Linked DNA regions of Allobranchiibius huperziae. The protein of the gene in region 1 binds, or shares a complex with, the protein of each later gene. Links are inferred from orthologs where the notes say so. Each region holds a gene or a part of one and is shown on either strand. Other genes may lie near its edges.

Region 1 (9,742 bases):
GAGCGCTGGGTGCCCGTGGATCGAGTGGGTCTCTACGTGCCCGGCGGCATCGCGGTCTACCCCAGCAGCGTCGTGATGAACGTCGTGCCCGCGCAGGCTGCCGAGGTGCCGTCGCTGGCGGTGGCCAGCCCGCCGCAGTCCACCAACACCGGTGTCTTCCACGGGTACCCGCACCCGACGATCCTGGCGGCGTGCGAGTTGCTCGGCGTCGACGAGGTCTATGCGGTCGGTGGGGCCCAGGCCGTGGCGATGTTCGCGTACGGCGCGTCGGACGAGGACGGCACCACGGTGTGCGAGCCGGTCACGCTGGTCACCGGCCCGGGCAACATCTACGTGGCAGCCGCCAAACGCCTGCTCAAGGGTCTGATCGGGATCGACGCCGAGGCCGGTCCCACCGAGATCGCGATCCTCGCCGACGACGCCGCCGACGCCGACCTGGTCGCCGCCGACATGATCAGCCAGGCCGAGCACGACGAGCTGGCGGCCGCCGTGCTCGTCACCGACAGCCCGGAACTGGCCGAGCAGGTGGAGCGCGCGCTCGACACCCGTGCGGGCGCGACTCGGCACGCCGTGCGCGTCAAGACCGCCCTCGGCGGGCGGCAGTCCGGGATCGTGCTGGTCGACTCGCTCGACGACGGCATCCGGGTCGTCGACGCCTACGCGGCCGAGCACCTGGAGATCCAGACCCGTGACGCCGCGGCGGTGGCCGCGCGGATCCGCAACGCGGGCGCCATCTTCGTGGGCGCGTACGCCCCGGTCAGCCTGGGCGACTACTGCGCCGGCTCCAACCACGTCCTGCCGACCGGTGGCTGCGCCTGCCACAGCAGCGGGTTGTCGGTGCAGTCGTTCCTGCGCGGCATCCACGTCGTTGACTACTCCCGGGAGGCACTGCAGGAGGTCGCGGCGCAGGTGGTGACGCTGGCGAACGCCGAGGACCTGCCCGCGCACGGTGAGGCCGTCACCGCGCGCTTCCCGGACGCGTGAGCGCCTCGTCGTGACCGATTTCCAGGCGATGCTGCGCGCGGACCTGCGCGGCGGCAGCCCGTACGGCGCGCCGCAGCTCGACGTACCGGTCGCCGTCAACACCAACGAGTCCTCCCACCCGGTGCCGCACGACGTGGTGGAGGCGATCGCGGCCGCCGTCACTCGCGTCGCCCCCGGTCTCAACAGGTATCCGGATCGCGAATTTGTCGAGCTGCGAACGGCATTGGCCGGCTACCTGTCGGTGACCACCGGCTGCGAGATCGACCGTGAGCAGGTCTGGGCGGGCAACGGCTCGAACGAGGTGCTGCAGCATCTGGTGCAGGCGTTCGGCGGGCCGGGCCGTATTGCGCTGGGCTTCACCCCGTCGTACTCCATGCACCCGATCATCAGCCGCGGTGTCGGCACGACCTGGGTCGACGGACTGCGCGACGCCTCTCCGGACCGCTTCGACATCGACACCGACCTCGCGGTCGCCCAGGTGCGCGAGCACGACCCGCACGTGGTATTCCTGTGCTCGCCCAACAACCCGACGGGCACCGCGCTGCGGCTTGAGACGGTGACCGCGGTGTACGACGCCGCACCACGGGCCATCGTGGTGGTGGACGAGGCGTACGCCGAATTCGCCCGCCCGGGCACCCCCAGCGCGCTCACGTTGCTGCCCGGCCGCGATCGGCTGGTGGTCACCCGCACCATGTCCAAGGCGTTCGCCTTCGCCGGCGTGCGGCTCGGCTACCTGGCGGCCGACCCCCAGCTGACCGAGCTGCTGCGGCTGGTCCGCCTGCCCTACCACCTGTCGTCGGTGACGCAGGCGGTCGCGCTGGCGGCGCTGACGCACGCGCGCACGATGCTGTCGATGGTCGAGCAGATCAAGGCCTCGCGGGACGCGCTGGTGCAGGGCTGCACCCGGCTCGGCCTCGATCCCGTGCCCAGCGACGCCAATTTCGTCCTCGTGGGAGGATTCGCCGACGCGCGAGCCTCCTGGCAGCACCTGCTCGACCGTGGTGTGCTCGTGCGCGACGTCGGTCTGCCGCACCATCTGCGGATCACCGCGGGCACGATGCAGGAGACGCAGTCGGTGCTCGACGCGCTGGCACTCACGCTCGATCAGGACGGGAAGGGCACCGCATGACGGCGTACGACGAAGGCACGGTTGCGCGCGCGGGACACCGCACGGCTCATGTCCAGCGCGCCACCAAGGAGAGCGGCGTCGACCTCTTCCTCGACCTCGACGGCACCGGCGAGGCGCAGGTCAGCACGGGCGTGCGGTTCTACGACCACATGCTCGAGAGCTTCGCCAAGCACAGCCTGATCGACCTGACCGTCGCCGCGACCGGTGACATCGACGTGGACGCGCACCACACGGTCGAGGACACCGCGATCGTGCTCGGTGACGCTCTGCGTGAGGCGCTGGGCGACAAGTCGGGCATCTCCCGCTTCGGCGACGCGATGGTGCCGCTGGACGAGGCGCTCGCGCAGGCCGTCGTCGACGTCGCGGGCCGCCCGTACGTCGTGCACGAGGGAGAGCCGGAGGGTCAGGTCTACGCGATCATCGGCGGCACGTACACCGGCGCGCTCACCCGCCACGTGCTGGAGTCCTTCGCCTTCCACGCCGGCATCGCCCTGCACGTGCGCGTGCTGTCCGGCCGCGACCCGCACCACATCGTCGAGGCCCAGTTCAAGGCGGTGGCGCGAGCGCTGCGAGCCGCGGTCGCGCGCGACCCGCGGGTGGTCGGCATCCCGAGCGCCAAGGGTGCGCTCTAACCCGCCATGACGGTCACGCGACCCGCGACCGGGGTGCTCTACCTGCACGGTGACCGCCAGCGTGTCGACACCTGGGTGCGCCGCGGGCAGGCCCCCTGTTTCGTCGTGCCGCTCTCGGGGTGGATCGCGGTCGTGCCCGCCGGCGCCGCACCCGCTCCCGCGCCGTACGACGCCGGGCACCTCGTCCTCGCCTCCCGCGGTGTGCCGTCCAACCTTCGCAGCGCGCTCGGGCTCTTCGACATCGACGGCCGCGCCGTGGTGACCGTGCATCCCGCGGGCTGGCGAGCCGTGCCCCGGTGGCTCGTCTGGGAGTCCGGTCGAGGCACCGCGCGGGTGCCGTCGCTGCCTGCCGCGTCGCCCATGGACCTCGTACGAGCCGCCGGTGTGGCGCCCGAGGTCGAGCGGGAGGTGCGCGCCGTCCTGGCCGAACGATCGGCCGCCGTGACCGACGTACTCGGCGACCTCGTCGAGCTGCTCGCGCTGCCGGGCGAACGGCTGGTGTTCGGCCGAGGGGTCAAGAGCGCGGAGGGCTCGACGCTTGTCGAACCCGAGGAGCGGTCGGTTCGCCAGTATGAGCGGCTAGTGCTGGAACGCACGGAGATTCGCGACACGGTCACCGGGTCGTCGTGAAGCAGGTCGTCGTCCTCGACTACGGCAGCGGCAATATCCGCTCGGTCGTGCGGATGCTCGAGCGGGTGGGTGCACAGGTGGAACTCACCGCCGATCCGGAGTCGGTACGCCGTGCGGACGGTCTCTACGTGCCGGGCGTGGGCAATTTCCACGCGTGCGTCGCGGGATTACGTCAGGTGGGCGGCCCGGATCTGATCGCGGAGCGGCTCGCCGCGCGTCTCCCGGTGCTGGGGGTGTGCGTCGGTTTCCAGGTGCTCTTCGAGGGGTCGACCGAGCACTACGCCACCGACGGTCTCGACGGCATCGGTGTGTGGCCCGGCACGATCACCCGCCTGGAGGCTCCCGTCGTACCGCACATGGGATGGTCCCAGGTGCGGACAGCGTCGGGTTCGGCGCTGTTCCGCGGCATCGAGGACGAATGGTTCTACTTCGTGCACTCCTACGCCGCGTCGCAGCCTCTCGGCTCCGGCATCTCGGGTGCGGGTCATGCGCCCCTTGTAAGCACCGCTGAGCACGGAGAGGTCTTCGTGGCAGCCGTGGAGGACGGCGCACTCTGGGGCACCCAGTTCCACCCCGAGAAGTCCGGAGACGCCGGAGCGGCACTCATTGAGAACTGGCTCGCGTCGTTCTGACCGAGCCCGTGCAAGAACGAATCGAAAGGAATGACAGTGGTTTCCGAGCAAGGCACCAGTCCGCGGCTGGAGTTGTTGCCTGCGGTCGACGTGGTCGACGGCAGGGCCGTGCAGCTCGTGCAGGGAGTGGCCGGCTCGGGAGGGGAGTTCGGCGATCCGTGGCAGGCGGCGCTGGCGTGGCAGGAGCAGGGCGCCGAATGGTTGCACCTGGTCGACCTCGATGCCGCGTTCGGACGGGGTGACAACCGTGAGTTGCTGGCCTCGATCGTCGGTCGCCTCGACATGAAGGTCGAGCTGTCTGGCGGAATTCGTGACAAGGCGACACTCGCTGCCGCACTGTCCAGTGGGTGCCGTCGGGTTAATCTCGGCACAGCTGCGCTGGAGAATCCGGAATGGACTGCGAAAGCCATTGCCGAGCATGGCGATCGGATCGCGGTCGGGCTCGACGTTCGCGGCACGACGCTGGCGGCTCGCGGGTGGACCCGCGAGGGTGGTGACCTCTGGGAGACGCTGGCGAGACTCGACTCCGAGGGGTGCGCTCGGTATGTCGTGACCGATGTCGCCAAGGACGGGATGCTGCAGGGGCCGAACGTGCCGCTGCTGCGCGACGTCTGTGCGCGGACCGACCGCCCGATCGTCGCGTCCGGCGGGGTGTCGACCGTCGCCGACATCGAGGCTCTGCGGGCCCTGGTGCCCGACGGTGTCGAGGGCGCGATCGTCGGATCCGCGCTCTATCGAGGGGCTTTCACACTCGGTCAGGCGCTCGACGCGGCGGGGCGGCCGTGAGCGACCACCACGACTCCGCCGATCAGCCGTGGGAGGGCAGGCAGCTTCCTGCGACCGGCTTCGAGCAGGACACCGGCGAGGCGGACACGGCGCTGATGGCCGCCATCGATGCCGACGACACGACGTTCATGTCGGCACTGTCGGCAGTCCGGCTGCTGGTGCCGATCGTCGCGACGGCGGACGACACGGAGGACACCGACGACGGGCTCACCGTCGAGAAATCGACGCAGATGGCCGTCGTGACGCTGACGGCCCCGGACGGCGAACGGGCCCTGCCGGTGTTCTCCGGGGTGCAGGCACTGCACGCCTGGAATGCTGACGCACGGCCCCGTCCGGTCCCGTCCGCACAGGCCGCTCAGGCGGCGGTGGCCGAAGGGTGCGATGTCCTGGTGCTCGACCTCGGCTCGGAGCACCTGCGCATCGTGCGCCCCAGCATGGTGTGGGCATTGGCCACTCAGCGTGCGTGGCTCCCGGCGTACGCCGACCCGTTCGTCCGCGATGCCATCGCCCGCGCCGTCCGGGACGAGCCGGCGGTGGTGTCGGCCGACTGCGAGAGCGATGACGACGGTCAGCTGCGGGTGGTGCTGAGGCTGATTCCCGGGCTCGCTTCCGGCGAGGTGCAGGGGCTGTGCGCGCGGATGGGCGAGCAGATCGCGACCGATGGCGAGACCCGCGCGCGCATCGACGCGCTCTCGTTCCGGGTGCTCACCGCGCGCTGACAAGCAGGTCCCAGGGAGGGGCGATGTTGGGCGCACCGCATCGGACGTGCCTCGGATGCGGTGCGGGCTTTGGTGCGCTTCAGCGACCTGCGGGCGTGCGACGCGAGACTGCCGGCGCTACCGACAGTCGGATCGCCCGTGCCCGATCGCGGGCTGGCGAGCGAACGATCCGCACGTGCGGACTGCCGTCCGGGGATCGATCCGATTCGGCGAGGTGCAGGGGCTGTGCGCGCAGATCGCGACTGATGGCGAGACCCGCGCGCGCATCGACGCACTCTCCCTCCGGATGCTCACCGCGAGTTGACAAGCAGACCCACCCCGGTGTGGACAACACCGGCATTCGGCGGGGAATGTGGATCACGTACAGGCGAATCACATTGAGAAGTATGAAGATTCGCCTCGATAACCCTTGCGTCTAACTTCGAACGCGCGTACGATGAGGGGTAGATCGCAGACCCGCCAGACAACCAGGGAGGGGGTGGGTGCGGATGGGTGTCGAGGGGATCTCCCGGGTGCCTGATGCACAGCTTCCGCCCGCTTCAGGGCTGGTGTCAGCCGGGCCGGGTGCTGCGGCTGGGTTGCTGGATCGGCTGGCCGAGTTGGTGACGGATCTGCAGGACTGGCACGGTGCGTTGTACCAACTCGGTGAGGCGGAGTTGGGTGGGTTCGTCGCGACGATGGTGGGGTTGGTCTCCCGGGCGGAGTCCTTGGCGGCGGTCGCCACGACCGAGGCGGTCACCCGCGGAGTGGTCGCGAGCTCCACGGCGACCGATGCGGGCGGATGGGTCGGTGCGTGTATCACCCAAGCCAACGCCGCCGGTATGGCGGGTGCGCCCGTGACAGCCGAGCCGGCTGTCTTCCGCCGGATCGGCTCGGTCGCCACCGGGTGCGCCGACCCGCGCAACCGGGTGGTGGCGGATGCGCTGGCCGCTGGGGTGGTGAGCGTGAGCTGTGCGCGGGTGGCGTTGCGGGAGGTCCCGAAGGTGTTGCCGGTGATTCCCGGTGCGGATCGGGATGAGGTGCTGTCCTGGTACCTGGCGTTGTCGCACACCGGGACCCGCACGTTGCGGGACCTGTCGGCGCGGATCATCGGCCGGTTCGCCCCCGAGGTGCTGGTCGCGCAGGAGGAGCACCAGCAGGCGTGCGAGACGTTGACCTGGGCCGACCTGCCCAACGGGCTGACCCGGTTGACCGCAGACCTCTCGGCCGGTCACGCCGCGGTCATCAGACACGCCATTCAGGCTCTTTCCGCACCCCGCTCTGACGGGAACACTGCTGATGCCGCGGCCGACCCGACGCCGAGCGCGGCCCCCAGTGCTCCTGGCGCAGTGACGGAGCGGGACACCCGCACCCCGAGCAAGCGGCGTGCGGACGCACTGACCGAGCTCGCCGAGGTGGCGGCCCGGCTGTTGGACGGGGACCGCTCGCACAGCAGCGGCACCGTCGGCGGGTCGGCGAAGATCGTGATCACCCTCGATCATCAGACCCTGATCGACCAGCTCACCACTGCCGGCCACCTACCCGGGATCGGGCGGACGATCAACGGCGACCTGCTCGACGCCGGGACCCTACGGCGATTGGCCTGTGACGCCAACGTGATCCCGATGGTGTTGGGCGGCGAGTCAGAAGCCCTCGATGTCGGCCGCACCAGACGCCTGTTCACCGGCGGCCTGCGCACCGCGATCATCCACCGCGACCGGCACTGCACGTTCCCCGGCTGCGACCGACCACCCGACTGGTGCGACGCCCACCACATCACCCCCTGGTGGGCCGGCGGACAGACAACCCTGAGCAACGCAGCCCTGCTGTGCGCACGCCACCACACCATCGTGCACCGCGACCTGCTCACCGCCACCGTCACCACCACCGGCGTCACCTGGGACCTCACCCCCGGACTCATGCCCCAGCGACCCGGCACCGGACACGCGGCATGACGCTGACGGCGTTCACGTTCGTTGACGGCGTTCAAAGACCGTCAACGAACGCGAACGCCGTCCGGGCGGGTTCCGACGCGAGCGGAGAGGAAGAACGACGGCCTCAGCCGACCGTCTCGTTCTCGGGCGGTGTCCAGTCGTCGATCGCGGCCCACTCATCGCGCAACCATCCGACCAGATCGTCCGGTCTCACCCTCGTGCGTCGCAGGGAGACGTCGACGCGGTGGGTGAGAGGCACGGCAGCCCAGATCGCGGCGATCGAGGACAGTCGCTCGACGCCGCGGTGGGCGCCGACCAGCACCTGCGGGTCCGGCACCGCGGCCAGGATGGTGCGCATCGCGCCGGTGTGCGGGTCCAGCACGGTCGGGTGCGACTCCATCCAATCGAGCGCGACCAGGTCACCGTCATCCCGCGCCTGCTCGACCTCGGCCTCCCATCGGCCCGGCGTCCAGTTGCGCCCTTCCGGGAAGAGCAGAATCACCTCGCCGGGTCCCGCAGACTTCGCGAAAGCGGCCAGTTGGGAGTCTCTTTCATCGTCCGGCACGCGCGGTGGCGGCAGGAAGAACGCACCAAGGCGGCGCAACGCGAGATCCATCGCCGGATCCCACAGCAGCATCCGCTTCAGCACGACGCGCGGCACGCACCCCAGATGCCGGGTCATCACCCAGACCATCATCAGCGAGTCACCGATGCCGGCGTGTCGAGCCAGGAGCACCGTGGGAAGACCGTGGTCCAGGTCCGTCCCACCGGTGATGTGCACCTCGAAACCGACCACGCGACGGGCCCGGCCTACGAAGACGTCCAAAGCGTGCGCCACGACCTCGATGTGATCGGTCTTCCAATCCTCCGGCCGCCGACGCCCGGCGCGGTGGGCCACCCACAGGCTGGTGCAGCGCGCGAAGATCGAGAAGTCCAGCACCACCGCGGCCATCCCGATCACGATCAACCGCAACGGCCTTCGTCGACGCGCGACCAGCCCCAGCAACCATGCGGGTACTGCGAGGATCGCCAGCACGACCAGCAGTACAGGCACGGCGACGACGTAGATCGGGTCGCGCACCACCCGGCGCAGCGGTAGAGGCAGGACCGGAAGCTCCACCTCAGCCCGCGTCCACGGACGCCAGGTACGCGCTGGACGAGGTGTACGCCGCCGCGATCCGGCCGGTGATGTAGGCCGGGTTCCGGTGCAGCAGCGAGACCATCGGCGCGTCCTCCGCGCCGCTCGGGAGCTCGTGCACCTCGATGCCCGGCGGGATGTTGGCCATCTCCTCCACGTACCGGTGGCGGCGGGCGATCTCGAACGTCACCGACGCCACCTCCCACGGCCAGCGAGGCAGCCGCAGCTGCTGCTCCACGCGCCCGACGTGCATCACGTAGATCCGGGTGGCGCCGAGGGCGATCGCCCGGGAGACGGGGATCGAGTGGACCAGGCCGCCGTCCCAGTAGTGCTTCCCGTCGATCTCGATGGGCGGGAAGAGTCCGGGCACGGCGCAGGACGCCATGATCGCCGGCGCCGCTGGGCCCTCGCTGAACCAATGAGCCACCGAACGCTCGAGATTCGCCGCCACGCACTGGAACGGCACCTGCATGTCCTCGATGTTCGCGACCGGCAGGTTGTCCCGGATCAGCCGCAGGAACGGCCCGGCGGGTGACAGATGCGTGCGCGGCACGCGGCGGCGCGACCTGGACTCCGAGGAGTCGGAGTCGGCCCGACGGCCCGGCACCCGCAGTCGCGGGCGGGGCAGCGCGTCCTGCAGGCTCGGCAGCACCGACATCGACGACCAGAGCTCCGTCAGCCGCTCCAGGGCCGCTTCTCCGGGGTCGGCGGCGATCGCCGCGCCATTGACCGCGCCGATGCTCGTGCCGACCACGAGGTCGGGCCGGATGTCGCGCTCCAGGAGGGCGCGCAGCATGCCGATCTGCGTGGCGCCGAGCACGCCGCCGCCGCCGAGCACGAAGGCGCAGGTGGGCGACGTACCAGAGGGATTCACGTGCCGACACTACCTACGTGTCGCGTCGCGTCAGGGGAGTACGACGGTCACCAGCGTGGCGCAGCCACCGCGGCGTCAGGCGAAGAGCTGCTCACCGATGTAGTGCCCCGACTTCGGTGCGGGCGGCACCGCGAAGAGGCCGGACCCGATGTGGGAGATGTATTCGTTCAACCGGTCCGACGCGCCGAGCTTCGACTGCAGCGTGACGAAGTGCTGCGGGGTGCTCATGTACGCGATGAACAGCAGCCCGGCATCCAACTGGCCGAAACCATTGATGCCCTCGGTGTAGTTGTAGCCGCGGCGCA
Region 2 (9,543 bases), 120 kb from region 1 along the record:
CCGCGCTCGGCGGCATGCGCCGCAAGGTGTGGGCCTGGCCGATCGGCATCGTCGGCAACGCGCTGCTCTTCACGGTCTTCTTCGCGGTGGGCTTCACCGGTCACGGCGGCCAGGTGCTCTTCGGGCAGGCCGGGCGGCAGGTGTTCTTCATCCTCACCTCGGTCTACGGCTGGTGGGCATGGCGCCAGACCAAGCGCACCCGCAGGCAGGACGCGCCGGCGGTCGACCCGCGCTGGGCCACGGCCGGCGAACGGGCGGCGTACGTCGGGGTGTGGCTCGTCGGGCTGGTCGTCTGCTGGTGGCTCTTCAAGCTCATCGGCGCCGGGTTCCCCGCCCCTTGGTACTACTACTGGTGCGACGCCTGGATCTTCATCGGCTCGATGATGGCCACCTTCGCGATGGCCCGCGGCTGGAACGACTTCTGGCTGATGTGGCTGGCCGTCGACCTCGTCGGCGTGCCGGAGCTGATCAAGTTCCAGTACTACCCGTCGGCCGTGCTGTACGCGGTCTACGCGGCGTTCGTGATCTGGGGCTTCTTCGTCTGGCTCAACGTATCCCGACGGGACGCGCTGGTCCTCGAGCCGACCGGGAGCGTGTGACATGCGGCTCGCGACGATCGACGCCGCGCTGGCCGAACTGGCGCTGGGCAGACCGGTGCTGGTGGCGGACGACGCCGACCGGGAGAACGAGGTCGACCTGGTGATGTCCGCGGCGGTCGCCGAGGAGTCCTGGATGGGTTGGGCCGTGCGGCACGGCTCGGGCGTCGTCTGCGCGCCGCTGCCGGGCGAGGTCGCCGACCTGCTGGCGCTGCCGCCGATGGTGCGCGACAACCAGGACCCGAAGGGCACCGCCTACACCGTCTCGGTGGACGCGGCTCGCGGGGTGAGCACCGGCATCAGCGCTGCCGATCGCACCGCCACGGTCCGCGCGCTGGCCGACCCAGCCGCGACGGCGAGCGACCTGACCCGGCCCGGGCACGTCTTCCCGCTGCGCGCCCGCCCTGGCGGCGTGCTGGAGCGGCCAGGCCACACCGAGGCGGCCGTCGACCTGTGCCGTCTGGCCGGCCTGCCCCCGGTGGGGGTCATCGTCGAGTTGGTGCACGACGACGGCTCGATGATGCGGCTCGACGCTGCACTCGACCTGGCCGAGCGCGAGAGCCTGCTGACGATCACCATCGCCGACCTGGTCGCGTGGCGCCGCCGACAGGACCGGGTGCGTGCGGTGGCCCGCACGACGCTCCCCACCCCGCACGGCACCTTCGCCGTCACGGCGTACGTCGACCGGCTCACCGGCGCCGAGCACCTGGCCCTTACCAGCCCCGCCGGGCCCGGCGACGGACTCGTGCGGGTGCACTCCGAGTGCCTCACCGGCGACGTCTTCGGATCCCGACGGTGCGACTGCGGTCCGCAGCTCGAGGCGGCGATGGAGCGCATCGGGCGTGACGGCGGCACCGTCGTCTACCTGCGCGGACACGAGGGCCGCGGGGTCGGGCTCGCCGACAAGCTGCGCGCGTACGAGCTGCAGGACGGTGGATACGACACCGTCGATGCTCAGACCCGGCTCGGTCTGCCCGTGGACGCGCGGGAGTACGACGCCGCGTCGGCGATCCTGCACGACCTGGGGAGCACCGGCGTCCGACTGCTCACCAACAACCCACGGAAGGCCGAAGCGTTGCAGGAGTTGGGGGTCGACGTCATCGAGATGGTGCCGCTGCATGTGGGGCAGACGACGGAGAACGAGCGCTACCTGCGCACCAAGCGCGAGCGGCTCGGCCACACGCCGCCGCTGGAGTCGGTGTCCCCCGTGCATCCCACCGACCTGACGACCGGTCACGGGGTGTCGGCATGAGCGGGCACGGAGCCCCGACCGTCACGACCGACGCCACCGGCCTGCGGGTCGCGGTGGTCGCCGCGTCCTGGCACGAGCGGGTGATGAGCGGGCTGGTCGACGGCGCGCGGCGCGGACTGTCCGACGCCGGGGTGGCGGACGACGACGTCGAGCTCGTGCGGGTGCCCGGCAGCTTCGAGCTGACCGTCGCCTGCGCGCGTCTCGCACCGTCGTACGACGCCCTCGTGGCGCTGGGGGTCGTCATCCGCGGCGGCACACCGCACTTCGACTACGTGTGCCAGTCCGCGACCCTGGGGCTGACCCAGGTCAGCGTGCAGACCGGGGTGCCCGTGGGCTTCGGCCTGCTCACGTGCGACGACGAGCAGCAGGCGCTGGCGCGGGCCGGGCTGCCCGGGTCGAGCGAGGACAAGGGCCACGAGGCGGCGACGGCGGCCGTGGCGACCGCAATCACGCTGCGGACGCTGGCCCGGTCGACCTCCATCGCACCGTAACCTGGCTCCTCGTGAAGACGTTCGAGCAGTTGTGGTCCGAGCTGGCCGAGAAGGCGCGCGAGCGACCGGCCGGATCCGGCACCGTCGCGGAACTCGACACCGGTGTGCACGGCATCGGCAAGAAGATCGTCGAGGAGGCCGCCGAGGTGTGGATGGCCGCCGAGCACGAGGGCGTGGAGCGGACGGCCGAGGAGATCAGTCAGCTGCTCTACCACCTGCAGGTGCTGATGCTGGCGCGCGGGCTCACGCTCGAGGACGTCTACTCCTACCTGTGATCCTCTGACCGGCACCGACGAAGGACGACCATGCTGAGAGTGGCGATGCCCAACAAGGGCGCGCTCGCCGAACCCGCCGCCGAGATGCTGCGCGAGGCCGGTTACCGCGGGCGCCGCGACGCCAAGGAGTTGGTGATCCTCGACGCCGACAACGACGTCGAGCTGTTCTTCCTGCGCCCGCGCGACATCGCGGTGTACGTCGGGCAGGGCACCCTCGACGTCGGCCTCACCGGACGCGATCTGCTGCTGGACTCCGGCAGCCCGGCCACCGAGTGCCTGCCCCTCGGGTTCGGTGCGTCGACCTTCCACTACGCCGGGTTGGCCGGCGGCGTCGCCGACGTCTCCCAGCTCGAGGGTCGCCGGGTCGCGACCAGCTTCCCGGGTCTGGTGCGCGCCGACCTGAAGAAGCACGGGGTGCACGCGGAGGTCGTACGCCTCGACGGTGCGGTCGAGACCGCCGTGACCCTGGGAGTCGCGGACGTGATCGCCGACGTCGTCGAGACCGGCACGACGCTGCGCAACGCAGGGCTCGAGGTCTTCGGCGAGCCGATCCTGCAGAGCGAGGCCGTGCTGGTGCAGCGCACCGACGCCGACTCCAATCCGCTGCTGGCAGTGCTGATCCGGCGTCTGCAAGGCGTGCTGACCGCTCAGCGTTACGTCATGGTCGACTACGACATCCGACGCGAGCTGGTCGAGCAGGCGTTCGCGGTCACGCCCGGGCTGGAGAGCCCGACCGTGTCGCCGCTGCACGACGAGCAGTTCGTCGCCGTGCGCGCGATGGTGCCGCGCCGCTCCACCAACGCGGTGATGGACGAGCTCTACGAGATCGGTGCTCGCGCCATCCTCGTCACCGAGATCGCGGCCTGCCGATTATGAGCATCCGATGACCACCACCTCCGAGCCGTACGCCGTCTTCCGTCCGCGGCGCTCCCGCGTGGTGGCCACGGCGGCAGCGGTCGCGTGCGTGATCGCCTTCGCGATCGTGGGGCTGACGGTCCCGCGCGGCGGGGTGACCGGTTGGGCCGGCATCGACTCGGTGATGCTGACGCTCTTCGGGGTGCTCATCGCCGCGTTCCTGATGCGGTACGCGCTCGTGCGTGCCGTGCCGACCGAGCGCGGCCTGCAGGTGCGCAATCTGCTCTCGACGCGCACCATCGAGTGGGTGCAGGTGGTCAACGTCCAGTTCGGCGGTGGCCAGCCCTGGCTCGTGCTGGAACTCGACGACACCGAGCACCTGGCGGTGATGGCGGTGCAGCGATCCGACGGGCCGCACGCGCAGGCCGAAGCCGGTCGGATGGCGGCCCTGGTGCAGGTGCACTCGACCGTCCAGGACCACTGACCCGGCGATCCCTCGCCGATCCGGAGCTCAGCCGGTCTCGATGGTGAGGTGGGCGTGCTCCGGTGTCCCATCCGCGTCGAAGAGCGACGTCTCCTGGGCGGCCCACCGCTCCCAGTGACCGGCGAAGCCCCCACCGTCGCGATCCTCGCCGCGCCGCCGTCGCAGGTCGGTCGGTGCCTGTACCCACACCCGCACATCGGCGTACGCGCGCGCCGCACCGATGCTGGACCCCACACCCTCGACCACGACGTACCGCTGGGGCGGCACCACGAGGGTCTCGGCGTAGGCGCCCGCGACCCAGTCATAACGCCGGTACGACGCCCGGTCACGTCGCGCGAGCGGCGCCAGCACCTGCTCCACCAAGAGCGGGACCGCCCGGGCCAACCCATCCCACCCGGGGTAGATGTCGTCCATGTGCACCACCGGCGCGTCGTCGAGCAGCGGCGCCACGAGCGCCGCGAGGCTGGACTTGCCGGCGCCCCCTCGCCCGTCGATCGCGACGACCACCGGTCGAGGGGCCGCTTCGAGCTCCACCAGTTCGGCAATCGAACGCGCCCACGCCGCAACTGCGTTCGCGTCGCCGGCGCGCGCGTCGTTGGCTCCCCACACGAAACTCTGCGCACCGACGTCCATGACCCCACCGTAGGCTGGCGCGCGTGACTTCAGCGGTGCGCGTGATCCCGTGCCTCGACGTCGACGCCGGGCGCGTCGTGAAGGGCGTCAACTTCGTCGACCTGCGCGACGCCGGCGATCCCGTCGAGTTGGCCCACGGCTACGAGGGCCAGGGCGCCGACGAGCTCACCTTCCTCGACGTCACGGCCAGCTCCGCCGCGCGCGACACGACCTACGAGGTGGTCGGCCGCACCGCCGAGCAGGTCTTCATCCCGCTGACCGTCGGCGGGGGAGTGCGCACCGTCGCCGACGTCGACCGTCTCCTGCGCAGCGGCGCCGACAAGGTCGGCATCAACACCGGCGCGATCGCCCGGCCGGAGGTCATCGCCGAGATCGCCGACCGCTTCGGTGCGCAGGTGCTGGTGCTCTCGGCCGACGTACGCCGCGCCGCCGACGGCCACTTCGAGATCACCACCCACGGCGGTCGCACATCTGCAGGGTTGGAGGCCGTCGAATGGTGCGTGCGCGCCGCCGCGCTCGGTGCCGGGGAGATCCTGCTCAACTCGATGGACGCCGACGGCACCAAGGACGGCTTCGACCTGGAGCTGATCCGCGCCGTACGCCGGGAGGTGTCGGTGCCGCTCGTCGCCAGCGGCGGAGCGGGTGCGCCGGAGCACTTCGTGCAGGCGGTCGACGCGGGAGCCGACGCCGTCCTCGCCGCGTCCGTCTTCCACTTCGGCGAGCTCACGATCGGCCAGGTCAAGGACGCCCTGCGGGCAGCAGGCCACCCCGTCCGCTGAGACATCGTGTCGTCGCGCGCCCAATAGAGCGCGCAACGACTCTCATCGCTATACCCCGCGCTTGGATTCCCGGTACGCCGCCACGTCGAGGTCAGCTCCGTCGAACGTCACCTCCGCGACCCCGTCACGACCGAACACCGACAGGAAGATCTCCCCGGGCCGACCCGTGAGCACCACACTGCCGTGCTCGTCCTTCGGCTTGCGGATCGAACGCCGCCCCACCCCCGGCGCATCGGCCACGACTCCCACCCGTACGTCGCGCATCGCGAGCCGGGCGACCTGCGGCAGGTTGTCCCACAGCGCCTGGGACAGCTGTGGCGAGAGCTCGCGCCGCTGCCACGACTCCCCGCCGCGCAGCACGTCCTCGTGGTGCACGAAGAACTCGCCCAGGTTGCTGAGCATGTCGATCTTGGCGATCCGTGCGGGATGCCACACCGGCGGACCCTGCCGGATCTGCTCGACCAGGCCGGGGAAGTCCTTCGCGGCCAGCTCGCGCTGGATCCGTTCGGTGCGGTCGGCGAGCGCCGGCAGCACCGCACCGAGCGCGGCGTCCGGTCGGCGTTCGCGCAGGATCAGGTGGGCGGCGAGGTCACGGGCGCGCCAATCCCCGTCCAGCGTCGGCGCATCGGGGCCGACCTCGATGAAGGTCCGGCAGATGGCGGCACGTTCCTGCTGAGCGATGTTCGGCATGCCTCCATACTGGTGCATATGCCCTCGCCCGATGCACCCTCGACCGCGAGGGCGTTCGGACCGGCACTGCGCATCATCGGAGTCGGCTTCCGGCGCGAACCACGGGCGCTCGCCGTCGCGGTGCTCGGCAGCTTCGTCTACGGCGTGATGACGGTCTTCACCGCCCGCGTCATCGGCCACCTGGTCGGCGCGGTCGTCAGCCCCGCCGTCAAGGCCCACCACGTCACCGGTTCTCAGGTGTGGACGATCGTCTGGGAGCTCGGGATCGTGGTGCTGCTCAACGCGATCGGCGTCGTCTGCCGACGGGTCGGGGCCGGCACGGCCTACTACAACCTGATCGCGCACTACCGACGACGGGTCACCCGGCAGTACCTGCGCCTCCCGCTCGCGTGGCACCACCGACACCCTTCGGGTCAGTTGCTGTCCAACGCGAACGCCGACGTCGAGGCGACCTGGTCCATCTTCCAACCGCTTCCGCTGGCCCTCGGGGTCGTGGTGATGCTGGTGGTCGGGGTGGTGGAGATGCTCCGCATCGATGTGTGGCTGGCTCTGATCGGGGTGCTGGTCTTCCCGACGCTCTTCGCGGTGAACGCCGTCTTCCGTTCCAAGATGTCGCCGCGGGCCACCCGCGCGCAGCAGCTGCGCGGCGAGGTCAGCGAGGTCGCCCACGAGAGCATCGAGGCGGCGCTCGTCGTCAAGGCCATGGGCCGCGAGGAGCAGGAGACCGAGCGTTTCGCCGAACGCACCTACGAGCTGCGCGGGGCCGCCATCGAGGTCGGCCGGGTGATGGGAATCTTCGAGCCGGTCATCGACGCGATCCCGACCTTCGGCACGTTGGCGGTGCTGGCCGTCGGCACGGCGCGCGTGCGATCCGGCGACCTCAGCGCCGCCGACGTGGTCCAGGTCGCCTACCTCTTCTCGCTGCTCGCGTTCCCGGTCAGGTCGTTCGGGTGGGTGCTCGCAGGCCTCCCGGTCACGCTGGTGGGCTGGACCCGGATCGACAACGTGCTGTCCGCGCGGGGGTCCATGACGTACGGCGACCGCGTCCTGCCCGCCGACGGGTCCGGCGCACTCAGCATGCGGGCGGTCGACTTCTCCTACGAGGCGGGCGGCACGGCCGACCTGTCGAGCAAGGACAGCGCGTCGGTCGGCGGTGAACAGGTGCTGCACGGCGTCGATCTGGACCTCGCGGGCGGTTCGCTCACCGCGCTCGTCGGGCCCACCGGGTCGGGCAAGTCGACGCTCACCAATGTCGCCCTGCGGCTGGTCGACCCGGACTCCGGCGACGTACTGGTCGACGACGTCCGGTTGGCCGACGTACGCCGGCACGGCATCCCCGCGGCCGCCACCCTGGTCTCCCAGGAGACGTTCCTCTTCGACGACACCGTGCGGGGCAACATCACCCTCGGCGGACCGTACGACGACGCCGAGGTCGACCGCGCGCTGCGGATCGCACAGGCGACCGGGTTCGTCGCAGGGCTGCCGCAAGGTCTCGACACCCGCGTCGGCGAGCGTGGGGCGACGTTGTCCGGCGGTCAACGTCAGCGGATCGCCCTGGCACGGGCGGTGATCCGCTCGCCGCACCTGCTGGTCCTCGACGATGCGACGTCCGCGGTCGACCCGACGGTCGAGGTCGCGATCCTCGACGGTCTGCGCGAGGAGGCGCAGCGCCGGGGCAGCCGCAGCACCACGCTGGTCGTCGCCTACCGGCTGTCCACCATCTCGCTCGCCGACACGGTGGTCTACGTCGAGCGCGGGCGGGTCGTCGACACCGGCACGCACGCCGAGCTGATGGCCCGGTGCGCGCCGTACGCACGCATCGTGAGCGCGTACGCCGACGACGCGCAGGATCGGGCGGACGCCAAGGCCGCTTCCGGCAAGGACACGCAGGCGGTGGACGCGCGATGAGCACCGTCACGAAGGAGCGCCCCGACACCCGCACCCGCAGCCTGGGCGACACCGAGAGCATGGGCACGTGGGCCATCCTGCGGCGCGGGCTCGCCCTGTCGCCCGAGCTCGGCCGGGGCTTCTCGATCACCCTGGCGCTGGCGCTGGTCGCGACGCTCGGTCAGGTGCTCGTCCCCATCGCGGTGCAGCAGACCACCGACAAGGGGATCCTCGCCGCCGGCGGCCCGGACGTCGGCCTGGTGCTGCGCCTGGTGCTCGTGGTGGCCGGGGCCGTCGTCCTCACCAGCGTGGCGTCGTACGCGGTCAATCTGCGCCTCTTCCGCTCCTCGGAGAGCGGGTTGGCGACGTTGCGGATCAAGGGTTTCCGTCAGATCCACGACCTGTCGATGCTCACCCAGAACGCCGAGCGGCGCGGGTCGCTCGTCTCCCGGGTGACGAGCGACGTGGACCAGATCTCCAAGTTCGTGCAGTCCAGCGGGTTGACCTTGATCATCTCCGGCGCCCAGATCCTGATCGCCACCGCGCTGATGCTCTTCTACAGCCCGGAACTGACCGGGGTCGTCTGGATCTGCTTCGTGCCGCTCTTCCTGCTGCTGCGCAAGTTCCAGGCGAGGATCGGGCGTGCCTACCTCGCGGTGCGCGAGCGCGTCGGCGACATGCTCGGCGCGATCTCGGAGTCGGTGGTGGGTGCCACGACGATCCGCGCGTACGGCGTCGAGGACCGCACCGCCGAGCGGATCGACGTCGCCGTCGAGGCGCATCGCCGGGCCGCCATCACCGCGCAGATCCGCACGGTCAGCGCGTTCGTCTCCGGCCAGGTCGTCGCGGGTGCCACCACCATCGCGGCGCTCGGGGTCGGCACGATCCTCGCCGCCCACGGCCGGCTCACGATCGGTGAGCTCGTGGCGTTCCTCTTCCTGGTCAACCTCTTCACCCAGCCGGTGCAGACGGCCACCGAGAACCTCAACGAATTGCAGAACGCCGTGGCGGGGTGGCGCCGGGTCATCGGGCTGATCGACACACCCGCCGACGTCCCCGACCCCGGCGAGGGCGGGGTCGACCTGCCGCGGGGTCCGGTGCGCGTGCAGTTGCAGGACGTCGGTTTCGCCTACCCCGGCGGCCCGACCGTGCTGCACGACATCGACCTCGACATCACGCCGGGATCGCGCGTGGCGATCGTCGGCGAGACCGGATCCGGCAAGACCACGATCGGCAAGCTGCTCACCCGGCTGATGGACCCGGTGTCGGGAGCGGTGCTGCTGAACGGGGTCGACGTACGCCGGATCCGTTTCTCCTCGTTGCGGCCCCGCGTCGTGCTGGTGCCGCAGGAAGGCTTCCTCTTCGACGCCTCGCTGCTGGAGAACGTGCGGTTCGCGCGCCCGGGCGTGACGCAGGAGGAGGTGCTGCTGGCCTTCGCGACCCTCGGTCTCGGCGACTGGCTCGACGGGCTGCCGAGCGGACTCGCCACAGCGGTCGGGCAGCGCGGGGAGTCGTTGTCAGCGGGGGAGCGGCAGCTGGTCGCGCTGGTGCGCGCCTACCTCACCGAGCCCGATCTGCTGCTGCTCGACGAGGCCACCTCG

What was found.
Region 2: the proteins of hisH (region 1) and hisF are in contact, whole or in part, in a crystal structure (PDB 6RU0), measured with the Thermotoga maritima proteins. The link is inferred for Allobranchiibius huperziae from one-to-one orthologs. Residues at the interface, in WP_004080484.1 of Thermotoga maritima: Asn15, Arg18, Arg22, Arg117, Leu118, Pro119, His120, Met121, Gly122, Trp123, Asn124, Asn134, Gly135, Tyr136, Tyr138, Val140, Tyr158, Glu180, Lys181, Ser182, Ser183, Lys184, Ile185; in WP_004080486.1 of Thermotoga maritima: Met1, Leu2, Ala3, Arg5, Ser40, Glu41, Asp45, Glu46, Ala70, Glu71, Ile73, Asp74, Ile75, Pro76, Phe77, Asp98, Lys99, Ser122, Gln123, Glu161, Thr195, Leu196, Asn247, Arg249, Glu251.

What each region holds. Positions count from the first base shown.
Region 1 is NZ_JACCFW010000001.1:1,417,328-1,427,069, forward strand. What follows is about bases 2,193-5,189. They hold hisH (imidazole glycerol phosphate synthase subunit HisH), read left to right. Parts: upstream 2,193-3,371; coding sequence 3,372-4,007; downstream 4,008-5,189. Other genes in these bases: hisB (imidazoleglycerol-phosphate dehydratase HisB), read left to right, coding at 2,193-2,745; HNR15_RS06810 (hypothetical protein), read left to right, coding at 2,752-3,375; priA (bifunctional 1-(5-phosphoribosyl)-5-((5-phosphoribosylamino)methylideneamino)imidazole-4-carboxamide isomerase/phosphoribosylanthranilate isomerase PriA), read left to right, coding at 4,044-4,793; HNR15_RS06825 (SseB family protein), read left to right, coding at 4,790-5,189. In the rest of the region: hisD (histidinol dehydrogenase), read left to right, coding at 1-984; HNR15_RS06800 (histidinol-phosphate transaminase), read left to right, coding at 995-2,113; more of hisB, read left to right, coding at 2,110-2,192; more of HNR15_RS06825, read left to right, coding at 5,190-5,512; HNR15_RS18595 (hypothetical protein), read left to right, coding at 5,688-5,816; HNR15_RS06830 (HNH endonuclease signature motif containing protein), read left to right, coding at 6,001-7,446; HNR15_RS06835 (1-acyl-sn-glycerol-3-phosphate acyltransferase), read right to left, coding at 7,550-8,545; HNR15_RS06840 (patatin-like phospholipase family protein), read right to left, coding at 8,547-9,437; efeB (iron uptake transporter deferrochelatase/peroxidase subunit), read right to left, coding at 9,513-9,742. UniProt on the Escherichia coli protein: IGPS catalyzes the conversion of PRFAR and glutamine to IGP, AICAR and glutamate. The HisH subunit catalyzes the hydrolysis of glutamine to glutamate and ammonia as part of the synthesis of IGP and AICAR.
Region 2 is NZ_JACCFW010000001.1:1,533,164-1,542,706, forward strand. The notes cover bases 3,690-6,487. They hold hisF (imidazole glycerol phosphate synthase subunit HisF), read left to right. Parts: upstream 3,690-4,609; coding sequence 4,610-5,365; downstream 5,366-6,487. Other genes in these bases: HNR15_RS07330 (PH domain-containing protein), read left to right, coding at 3,690-3,953; HNR15_RS07335 (nucleoside/nucleotide kinase family protein), read right to left, coding at 3,981-4,586; HNR15_RS07345 (TIGR03085 family metal-binding protein), read right to left, coding at 5,414-6,055; HNR15_RS07350 (ABC transporter ATP-binding protein), read left to right, coding at 6,074-6,487. Outside these bases: HNR15_RS07305 (nicotinamide mononucleotide transporter family protein), read left to right, coding at 1-599; ribA (GTP cyclohydrolase II), read left to right, coding at 601-1,848; ribH (6,7-dimethyl-8-ribityllumazine synthase), read left to right, coding at 1,845-2,339; HNR15_RS07320 (phosphoribosyl-ATP diphosphatase), read left to right, coding at 2,351-2,614; hisG (ATP phosphoribosyltransferase), read left to right, coding at 2,645-3,490; more of HNR15_RS07330, read left to right, coding at 3,498-3,689; more of HNR15_RS07350, read left to right, coding at 6,488-7,963; HNR15_RS07355 (ABC transporter ATP-binding protein), read left to right, coding at 7,960-9,543.